Regions from separate parts of the Streptomyces sp. NPDC086766 genome, predicted to be linked through region 1. Evidence: riboswitches for the same ligand, from Rfam matches in the RefSeq annotation. Region 1 holds a riboswitch; each other region holds the start of a gene.
The links. A riboswitch is a leader RNA that binds a small molecule or an ion and turns the genes downstream of it on or off. The one in region 1 is predicted to bind thiamine pyrophosphate.
Positions count from the first base shown of each region.

Region 2: another riboswitch for thiamine pyrophosphate. It lies ahead of ACIPM1_RS26370 (thiamine ABC transporter substrate-binding protein); the one in region 1 lies ahead of thiO (glycine oxidase ThiO).
Region 3: another riboswitch for thiamine pyrophosphate. It lies ahead of thiC (phosphomethylpyrimidine synthase ThiC); the one in region 1 lies ahead of thiO (glycine oxidase ThiO).

Region 1 is NZ_JBIVBI010000001.1:505,977-509,243, forward strand. It holds gene ACIPM1_RS02270 (thiazole synthase) at 1-152, opposite strand, end outside; gene thiS (sulfur carrier protein ThiS) at 156-356, opposite strand; gene thiO (glycine oxidase ThiO) at 353-1,564, opposite strand; gene ACIPM1_RS02285 (hypothetical protein) at 1,503-1,712, shown strand; TPP riboswitch at 1,679-1,790, opposite strand; gene ACIPM1_RS02290 (hypothetical protein) at 1,844-2,218, shown strand; gene ACIPM1_RS02295 (NAD(P)/FAD-dependent oxidoreductase) at 2,251-3,267, shown strand, end outside.
Region 2 is NZ_JBIVBI010000016.1:58,038-61,304, reverse strand. It holds gene rlmN (23S rRNA (adenine(2503)-C(2))-methyltransferase RlmN) at 158-1,264, shown strand; TPP riboswitch at 1,401-1,508, shown strand; gene ACIPM1_RS26370 (thiamine ABC transporter substrate-binding protein) at 1,601-2,683, shown strand; gene ACIPM1_RS26365 (ABC transporter permease) at 2,707-3,267, shown strand, end outside.
Region 3 is NZ_JBIVBI010000005.1:434,872-438,138, reverse strand. It holds gene thiC (phosphomethylpyrimidine synthase ThiC) at 1-1,579, opposite strand, end outside; TPP riboswitch at 1,572-1,749, opposite strand; gene ACIPM1_RS12620 (YibE/F family protein) at 1,821-3,248, shown strand.

The DNA.
Region 1 (3,267 bases):
GGGTCCACCCGCCGCATCGCGACCGTGGTCAGCTCCGTGCCGGAGGCGACCAGCGCCCGCTCCAGCACCTCCAGGCTGGGCGCCCCGCCGGTGCCCATGATCAGCCGGGACGCGAAGGACGTACCGCCGAGGACGAGGGGGTCGTCGGCCATGGGTCAGCCTCCCTGGACGGCGGTCAGCACTTCGACGCGGTCGCCGTCGGCCAGGGCCGTGGACGACCACCGTGTGCGCGGGACGACGGTCTCGTTGAGGGCGGCGGCCACTCCGGAGGGGGCGGCGGTCAGCATCGCCACGACGGTGTCCAGAGCCGTGCCGGACGCGACCTCGCGCGGCTCCCCGTTGACCGAGATGTTCATGCGGGCTGCTCCGAGAGTGCGGCGGCGCGGAAGCGGCGCGGGCTGAAGGGGCGGGCGTCGTCGGGCAGGTCGCCGGTGACCAGGGCGTGCGCCAGGACGTCCCCGGTGACCGGGGTGAGCAGCACGCCGTTGCGGTAGTGCCCGGTGGCCAGCAGCAGTCCGTCCAGGTCGGTCGGGCCGAGCAGCGGCGCGTTGTCGGGGGAGCCCGGACGCAGCCCGGCCCGGGTCTCCGTCAGCGGCAGCTCGGTGATCCCCGGCACCAGTTCGTGCGCGTCCCGCAGCAGCTCGTACACACCGCCCGCGGTCACCGTGGTGTCCCAGCCCAGCTCCTCGCTGGTCGCCCCGACCACCAGCTCGCCGTTCAGGCGCGGCACCAGGTAGACCTGGCCGCCGCGCACCACGGCCCGTACGGTCCGGCTCAGGAAGGGCGCGTACCGCTTCGGCACGGTCAGCCGCAGCACCTGTCCCTTCACCGGCCGCACCGGCGGCAGCACGTCGTCCTGCACGCCCGCGAGCCGGCCGCTGAGGCTGCCGGCCGCGAGCACCACGTGGCCCGCGCCCAGCACCGTGCCGTCGCGCAGCACGCAGCCCGCCGCCCGGTCCCGGACCACGGTCAGCCGCTCGGCCCAGGCGCGATGGAAGACCACGCCCGCCCGCTCGCACGCGGTCACCAGGGCGCGGGCCAGCCGCCGCGGGTCCACCTGGTGGTCGCCGTCCACCCGCAGACCGCCGCGCACGCCCGGCGCGAGCATCGGCTCCAGCCGCCGGCACTCGCGCCCCGACAGCCACTCGGAGTCCAGGCCCGACCGCCGCTGCAGCGCGTGCAGCTCCCGCAGATGGGCCCGGTCGTCGGCGTCCAGCGCGACGGCGAGCGTGCCGCACCGGCGGTAGCCGAGGTCGAGGCCGGTCAGTTCGGTCAGCTCGGCCGCGAAGTCCGGATAGCGGCGGGCCGAGGCGAGGTTCAGCCCGAGCAGGGTCTGCTCGCCGTGGTGCAGTTCGGTGACGGCGGCGAGCATCCCGGCCGCCACCTGCGCGGCCCCGCCGCCCGGCTCGGGATCCACCACGGCCGCGGTCAGGCCGCGCTGCGCCGCGCGCCAGGCGGTCACGAGCCCGATGATCCCGCCCCCGACGACCAGGACGTCCGCCGTGCCCGGCGAGGGGACGCCCGGGGACGCCGTGCCCGGCGACGGGGTGCCCGCGGGTGAGATGTCCGGGGACGTGCCCGGCGGCGGGGTGCCCGGAGGCGACGTACTCGAAGACGGCGTACTCGAAGACGGCGTACTCGAAGACGGCGTACTCGAAGACGGCGTACCTGAGGACGACATGGGCGTTCAGCCCCTCCCTTCGCCGGCATGACCCGGATCAGGTTCGTACGGTCGGAGGCCGCCAGCCTCCCTCTCAGCCCGGTGCGTCCGGGCTCCCGCGAGTGCTTGTACGGTGGCCACCCTAGCCCGCCGGGCACCGACCTCGTAAGGGAGCCTTCGCCCATGCCGCGCTCGCTCGACGGCCTCGTCCTCGCCCCCGTCGCCGACCAGGCCCCCGGCCAGGTGGGCACCCGCACCCGGTTCACCTACCACGAGCGGAACGGGGAGATCTGGGCCGAATACGCGGGCGGTGACGTCGTACGCGGCCATCTGGTGGGTATCCGGGAAGGGGACCGCCTCGACTTCCGGTACGTGCAGCTCAAGCACGACGGGACCACGTCCTGCGGGCACTGTGTGTCGACGGTGGTCGAACTGCCCGACGGGCGTGTCCGGTTGGAGGAGAGCTGGCAGTGGGAGTCGCAGCCGGGGAGCGGGACGAGCGTGGTGGAAGAGGTGACGGGCCCCGCTGTGCAGCAGGTCACCCCGTCCGCACCCTGACTGACCCTCCGTCAGGTGTCTATGGTGATCGGGTGAGCGAGCAGACGCAGGAACACGGCACGTCACAGCCGCGGCGCGTGGTCGTCGCCGGCGCGGGCATGGCCGGTGTGCAGACCGCCGTGGCCCTGCGCGAGCAGGGCTTCACCGGCACCGTGACGCTGATCGGCGCCGAGCCCCACCAGCCCTACGACCGGCCGCCCCTGTCCAAGGCCGTCCTGCTCGGCAAGGCCGAGGACTCCGCCTTCGACGTCGACTTCGAGGCCCTCGGCATCGAACTCCAGCTGGGCCGAGAGGCGCTCGCCGTACGGGTCGACGCGCACGTCCTCGACACCTCCGCCGGTCCCGTGCCCTACGACGTGCTCGTGCTGGCGACCGGCGCCGAACCGGTCCGGCTGCCGGGCGCCGAGGGCGTCCCCGGCGTCCACCTGCTGCGCACCCTGGACGACGCCGAACGGCTCCGCCCGGTCCTCGCCCGGCAGCACGACATCGTGGTCGTCGGGGCCGGGTGGATCGGCGCCGAGTTCGCTACTGCCGCCCGCGAGGCGGGCTGCGCGGTGACGGTCGTCGAGGCCGCGGACCGCCCGCTCGCCGGGGCGCTGCCCGCCGAGGTGGCCGCCCCGATGGCCGCCTGGTACGCCGACGCCGGCGCCGAGCTGCGCACCCAGGCGCGCGTGGCGCGCGTGGCGCCGGGCGCGGTGCTGCTCGACGACGGCACGCGGCTGCCCGCGGGCGCCGTCGTGGTCGGCATCGGCGCGCGCCCCGCCACCGGCTGGCTGGCCGGCTCCGGCATCCCCCTGGGCGCCCACGGCGAGGTCCTGGCCGACGACCACCTGCGCGCCGGCGCGCCGGACGTGTACGCGGTCGGCGACTGCGCCTCCTTCCCCTCGGGCCGTTACGGGGAGCGCCTGCTCGTCCACCACTGGGACAACGCGCTGCAGGGCCCACGCACCGTCGCGGCGAACATCCTGGGCGAGACCCCCGCGGTCTACGACCCGGTCCCGTACTTCTGGTCCGAGCAGTTCGGCCGCTTCGTGCAGTACGCCGGCCAC
Region 2 (3,267 bases), on a different contig from region 1:
CGGCTCGATGAGTGGTGAGCAGCGGACGGTGATCATTCCTGGGCCGTCTCTGGGCCGTCCGAGGTCGCTCGGTGACGACCGGTGACGACCGCCGGCGACAGGTGCCCGGCCCGACAGCCGCAGGTCACCCGATTGGATCTGCGACACTGGTACCGCCATGCCTAAGCCCGGAGAACTCACTTTCGTCGCCCCGCGCGGAGCCCAGAAGCCGCCGCGGCACCTTGCCGACCTCACTCCTGCCGAACGCAAGGAGGCCGTCGCCGCGATCGGCGAGAAGCCGTTCCGTGCCAAGCAGCTCTCGCAGCACTACTTCGCGCGGTACGCGCACGACCCGGAGCAGTGGACCGACATCCCCGCCGGCTCGCGCGCCAAGCTGCGGGAGGCGCTGCTGCCGGACCTGATGACGGTGGTGCGGCACCTGTCGACCGACCAGGGCACCACACGCAAGACGCTGTGGCGGCTGTTCGACGGCACCCTCGTGGAGTCGGTGCTCATGCGCTACCCGGACCGGGTGACCATGTGCATCAGCTCGCAGGCCGGCTGCGGTATGAACTGCCCGTTCTGCGCCACCGGCCAGGCCGGTCTGGACCGCAATCTGTCCACCGCCGAGATCGTGCACCAGATCGTGGACGGGATGCGCGCCCTGCGCGACGGCGAGGTTCCCGGAGGCCCCGCGCGGCTGTCCAACATCGTCTTCATGGGCATGGGCGAGCCGCTCGCCAACTACCGGCGAGTCGTCGGATCCATCCGGGCCCTGACCGACCCCGAGCCGGACGGGCTGGGCCTGTCGCAGCGCGGGATCACCGTGTCCACCGTCGGTCTCGTCCCGGCCATCCACCGGTTCGCCGACGAGGGCTTCAAGTGCCGCCTGGCCATCTCCCTGCACGCGCCGGACGACGAACTGCGCGACACCCTCGTACCGGTGAACACCCGGTGGAAGGTGCGCGAGGTGCTGGACGCCGGGTTCGAGTACGCGGCCAGGTCCGGGCGCCGGCTGTCCATCGAGTACGCGCTGATCCGGGACATCAACGACCAGGCGTGGCGCGGGGACCGGCTCGGACGGCTGCTCAAGGGCAAGCCGGTGCACGTCAACCTCATCCCGCTGAACCCGACTCCGGGCTCCAAGTGGACCGCGTCCCGGCCCGAGGACGAGAAGGCCTTCGTCGAGGCGATCGCCGCCCACGGTGTACCGGTCACCATCCGGGACACCCGGGGCCAGGAGATCGACGGGGCGTGCGGGCAGCTCGCCGCCACGGAGAGGTAGCGGCCGGGCGGCTGCCACCGGGACGGACCAGATGTGCCACCGGGCGGGAGCGGTGGTTCCGACTGAGACGGGACCGGGCGTGCCTCCGGGAGGGAGACGGGCGGTAGTCTGAGGCCGTCCATATATCAACATCTTCATATTCCGACAGGGGAGCGCCACAGCGCTGAGAGTGCGGCAATCGGGCCGCAGACCCTCCGAACCTCGCCCAGGTCATTCTGGGTAGGGAGATCGGTCTTCACTCGAGCTGTTGCGCCCTGCCCGGGAACCCGCGGACCCCGTCCGCCGGACCCGGGCAGGGCCGCGTCTCTTCCTGGCCAACCCCAGGAGGAAAATCCAGTGCACACCAAGACCTTCGTGGCCGTGGCCGTCGGGCTCGGCCTCGTCACGCTGTCCGCGTGCGGATCGTCGAACGGTTCCGCGGGCGGCAGCGGCGGCGACACCAAGACCGTGACCCTGGTCAGCCACGACGCGTGGGCCGTGTCGAAGAACGTCCTCAAGGAGTTCGAGAAGCAGTCCGGGTACAAGGTCAGGGTCCTCAAGGACGGCGACGCCGGACAGGCCGTCAACAAGGCTGTCCTCACCAAGGACAACCCGCAGGGCGACGTCTTCTTCGGCGTCGACAACACCCTGTTGTCCCGCGCCCTCGACAACGGGCTGTTCCAGCCGTACCGGGCCAAGGGACTCGACCAGGTCGGCGCCGCCTACCAGCTCGACGGGGCCAAGCACCGCGTCACCCCGATCGACTACGGCGACATCTGCGTCAACTACGACAAGGAGTGGTTCGGCAAGCACAAGCTGACCCCGCCGCAGTCCTTCGACGACCTGGCCAAGCCGGCGTACAAGAACCTCCTCGTCACCGAGAACGCCGCCACCTCCTCGCCCGGCCTCGGCTTCCTGCTCGGCAGCGCCGCGAAGTACGGCGACGGCGGCTGGTCCGGCTACTGGAAGAAGCTCAAGGCCAACGGCGTCAAGGTGGTCGACGGCTGGGAGCAGGCCTACAACGAGGAGTTCTCCGGCTCCGCGGGCGGCCGGAAGGCCAAGGGCGACCGGCCGCTCGTCGTCTCCTACGCCTCCTCCCCGCCCGCCGAGGTCGTCTTCGCCGACCCCCGGCCCAAGACCGCCCCGACCGGGGTCGCCACCGGCACCTGCTTCCGGCAGATCGAGTTCGCCGGGCTGCTGAGCAACGCGAGGAACAGCAAGGGCGGCAAGGCGCTCGTCGACTTCCTGATCTCCAAGAGGTTCCAGGAGGACATGCCGCTGAACATGTTCGTCTACCCCGTGATCGGCGGCGCGAAGGTGCCCGCCGAGTTCACCCAGTACGGCCCGCCGGCCAAGGCCCCCGAGACCATGGCCCCGGGCAAGATCGCCGCCAACCGTGACCAGTGGGTCAAGTCGTGGACGTCGCTCGTACTGAAGTGACCCCGCGCGAGGGCCGTGCGCCGATGCGTACGGGGAACGCGGCGCGGTTCGGCCTCATGGCCGTGCCCGTCGCGTTCTTCGCGCTGTTCTTCGCCTACCCGGTGGCCGCGATCGTCCGGCGCGGCCTCCGGGTCGACGGCGCCTGGCGCTTCGGGCGGCTCGTGGACGTGCTCGGGCAGCCCGACATCCGGCACGTGCTGTGGTTCACCACCTGGCAGGCGTGCGCCTCCACCGCGCTCACCCTGCTGGTCGCGCTGCCCGGCGCGTACGTCTTCGCCCGCCTCGACTTCCCCGGCCGGCAGGTTCTGCGCGCGGTGGTCACCGTGCCCTTCGTGCTGCCCACGGTCGTCGTGGGCACCGCCTTCCTCGCCCTGGTCGGGCGCGGCGGGCTCCTCGACCAGCTGTGGGGCGTACGGCTGGACACCACGGTCTGGGCGATCCTGCTGGCGCACGTCTTCTTCAACTACGCCGTGGTCGTACGGACCGTGGGCGGTCTGTGGGCCCAGCTCGACCCGCGGCAGGAGGAGGCCGCCCGGATGCTCGGCGCCTCACCGCTGCGGGCCTGGCGCAAGGTCACCCTGCCC
Region 3 (3,267 bases), on a different contig from region 1:
ACTCCCGTGCCGTGTCCGGGTCGAGGGCCAGGTTGAACTGGTCCTCCCACCGGAACTCGAAGCGGGCGTCGGACAGTGCGTCGTCCCACTCCTGCGCCCCGGGGTGGCCCTTGGCGAGGTCGGCCGCGTGGGCGGCGATCTTGTAGGTGATGACCCCGGTCTTGACGTCGTCGCGGTTGGGCAGGCCCAGGTGCTCCTTGGGCGTGACATAGCACAGCATGGCCGTGCCCCACCAGGCGATCATCGCGGCGCCGATGCCCGAGGTGATGTGGTCGTACGCCGGCGCGACGTCCGTGGTCAGCGGGCCGAGCGTATAGAACGGAGCCTCATCGCAGATCTCCTGCTGAAGGTCGATGTTCTCCTTGATCTTGTGCATCGGGACGTGTCCCGGGCCCTCGATCATGGTCTGTACGTGGAAACGCTTGGCGATCGTGTTGAGTTCCCCGAGCGTGCGCAACTCCGCGAACTGCGCCTCGTCGTTGGCGTCGGCGATGGAGCCGGGACGCAGTCCGTCGCCCAGCGAGTAGGTGACGTCGTAGGCGGCGAGGATCTCGCAGAGTTCCTCGAAGTTCTCGTAGAGGAACGACTCCTTGTGGTGCGCGAGGCACCAGGCCGCCATGATCGAGCCGCCGCGCGAGACGATGCCGGTCTTGCGGTTCGCCGTCAGCGGCACGTAGGCGAGGCGTACGCCGGCGTGGACCGTCATGTAGTCCACGCCCTGCTCGGCCTGCTCGACGACGGTGTCCTTGTAGATGTCCCAGGTCAGTTCCTCGGCCCTGCCGTCGACCTTCTCCAGGGCCTGGTAGAGCGGCACCGTGCCGATGGGGACGGGGGAGTTGCGCAGCACCCACTCGCGGGTGGTGTGGATGTTGCGGCCGGTGGAGAGGTCCATGACCGTGTCCGCGCCCCACCGGGTCGCCCAGGTCATCTTCTCCACCTCCTCCTCGATGGAGGACGTGACCGCGGAGTTGCCGATGTTGGCGTTGACCTTCACCAGGAACCGCTTGCCGATGATCATCGGCTCGATCTCCGGGTGGTTGACGTTGGCCGGCAGCACGGCGCGGCCCGCCGCGATCTCCTCCCGGACCACTTCCGGAGCGACGTTCTCGCGGAGAGCCACATACTCCATCTCGGGCGTGATCTCGCCCCGGCGCGCGTACGCGAGTTGCGTGACCGCCTGGCCGTCGCGTCCCCGGCGCGGCTGGCGCGGCCGCCCCGGGAACACCGCGTCGAGGTTGCGCAGGCCCCCGCGCGGCGAGGTGTGCTTGATCCCGTCGTCCTCGGGGCGGACGGGTCGGCCCGCGTACTCCTCGGTGTCACCGCGGGCGACGATCCAGTTCTCCCGCAGCGGCGGCAGGCCCCTGCGGACATCGGTGTCGACGAGTGGATCGGTGTACGGGCCCGACGTGTCGTACAGCGTGACCGACTTCCCGTTGGTGAGGTGCACCTGACGGACCGGCACCCGCAGATCGGGGCGCGAGCCCTCGACATACGCCTTGTGCCAGCCGATGGACTTCCCGGCCTCCCCGTCGCTGGAGATCTGCGTGGAGGCAGGCGTGCGTGCGTCCTTGTGGGTCATGAGACCTACTCCCTACGCCGGCATTACCCGGTAACAGGTTCGGCGGTCGACGCAGCGGCTTCCGTCTGTCGACGTTCCGCGTGAAACATCTCTCGTTCCACGTGAAACATCGCGAATACGGAGGTCAGCGCCCTCTCAGCCCGGTGCTCCGAGCTCCCGCGTGTGCAAAGGTGCCTCCACGCTAGCGCCCCTTGTGGCGCGGTGAACAGTGGGCCTCTGCCGTTCTTGCGATGATCTGGCGGTGACCACGACACAGCAGTCCCCCTATCCACCGCCAGAACCACGAGGCAGACCGGGCCCCGGGCAGGAGCAGGGCCATGGGCACGGGCACGGGTCCGGACAGGGCCACGAGCACGTGCAGGGACACGGTCACGGGCACGCTCACAGCCATGGGCCCGCCACGCCCGTCTCGAAGCACCTGCGCAAGGTGATCGCGGCGGTCCTGATCCCGTTCGCCGTCGCGGTGGCCGTCGGGCTCGCGGTGCTCTGGCCCGGCGGCGCCCCCGCGCACGAGCGCACCGGCGTCGGCTTCGACCGGCAGAGCCAGCAGGCCACCGTCACCCAGGTGATCGCGGTCAGCTGCAAGGGGGTGAACGCCTCGGCCGGCGCCCCCGCCGGAGATCCCTCCGCTGCCGGAAGCTCCTCCGCGCCGGAGCAGGCATCCGGCACCTGCAAGAAGGCCACGGTCCGGGTCGACACCGGCTCCGACACGGGCCGTACGTTCACCGAGTTCGTCCAGCCGGACCAGTCACGGCAGTTGCACGAGGGCCAGAAGGTCGTCGTCGCCTACGAGCCCTCGGCGCCGAAGGATCTCCAGTACTCGGTCACCGATGTCGACCGGCGCTTCCCCATGGGCCTCCTGGCCGGCATCTTCGCACTCGCCGTCGTGGTCGTCGGGCGGATGCGGGGCGTCATGGCGCTGGTCGCGCTGGCCATCAGCTTCCTGGTGCTGAACTTCTTCGTCCTGCCGGCGATCCTGGAGGGCTCGAACCCCCTGGTCGTGGCGGTCGTCGGTTCGAGCGCCATCATGCTGATCGCCCTCTACCTGTGCCACGGCCTGTCCGCGCGCACGTCGGTCGCGGTGCTGGGCACCCTGATATCTCTGGTGCTGATCGGCGTCCTGGGCTCGCTGTTCATCGGCTGGGCCGCACTCACCGGCAACACGGACGACAACACCGGCCTCATCCACGGCCTCTATCCGTCGATCGACATGAGCGGTCTGCTGCTCGCCGGCGTCATCATCGGCTCGCTCGGTGTGCTGGACGACGTGACGGTGACGCAGACGTCGGCGGTCTGGGAGCTGCACGAGGCCAACCCCGCGATGGGCTGGCGAGGCCTGTACCGGGCGGGCATCCGCATCGGACGCGACCACATCGCGTCGGTCGTCAACACACTGGTCCTCGCGTACGCGGGCGCCGCGCTCCCGCTGTTGCTGCTCTTCTCCGTCGCGCAGAGCAGCGTGGGGACGGTCGCCACCAGCGAACTGGTCGCGGAGGAGATCGTGCGCACGCTGGTGGGCTCGATCGGCCTGGTGGCCTCGGTCCCGGTCACCACGGCCCTCGCCGCCCTCGTGGTCTCGGCCGACCGCCCGGGAGCCGACCCGGCCCCGGCACCGGCCGCGCAGCCGGCCCCGGCGCGCGGCGGACGGGGACGACGCCGCAGGCGCTGAGGCGGCGCCTCGGGCCGGA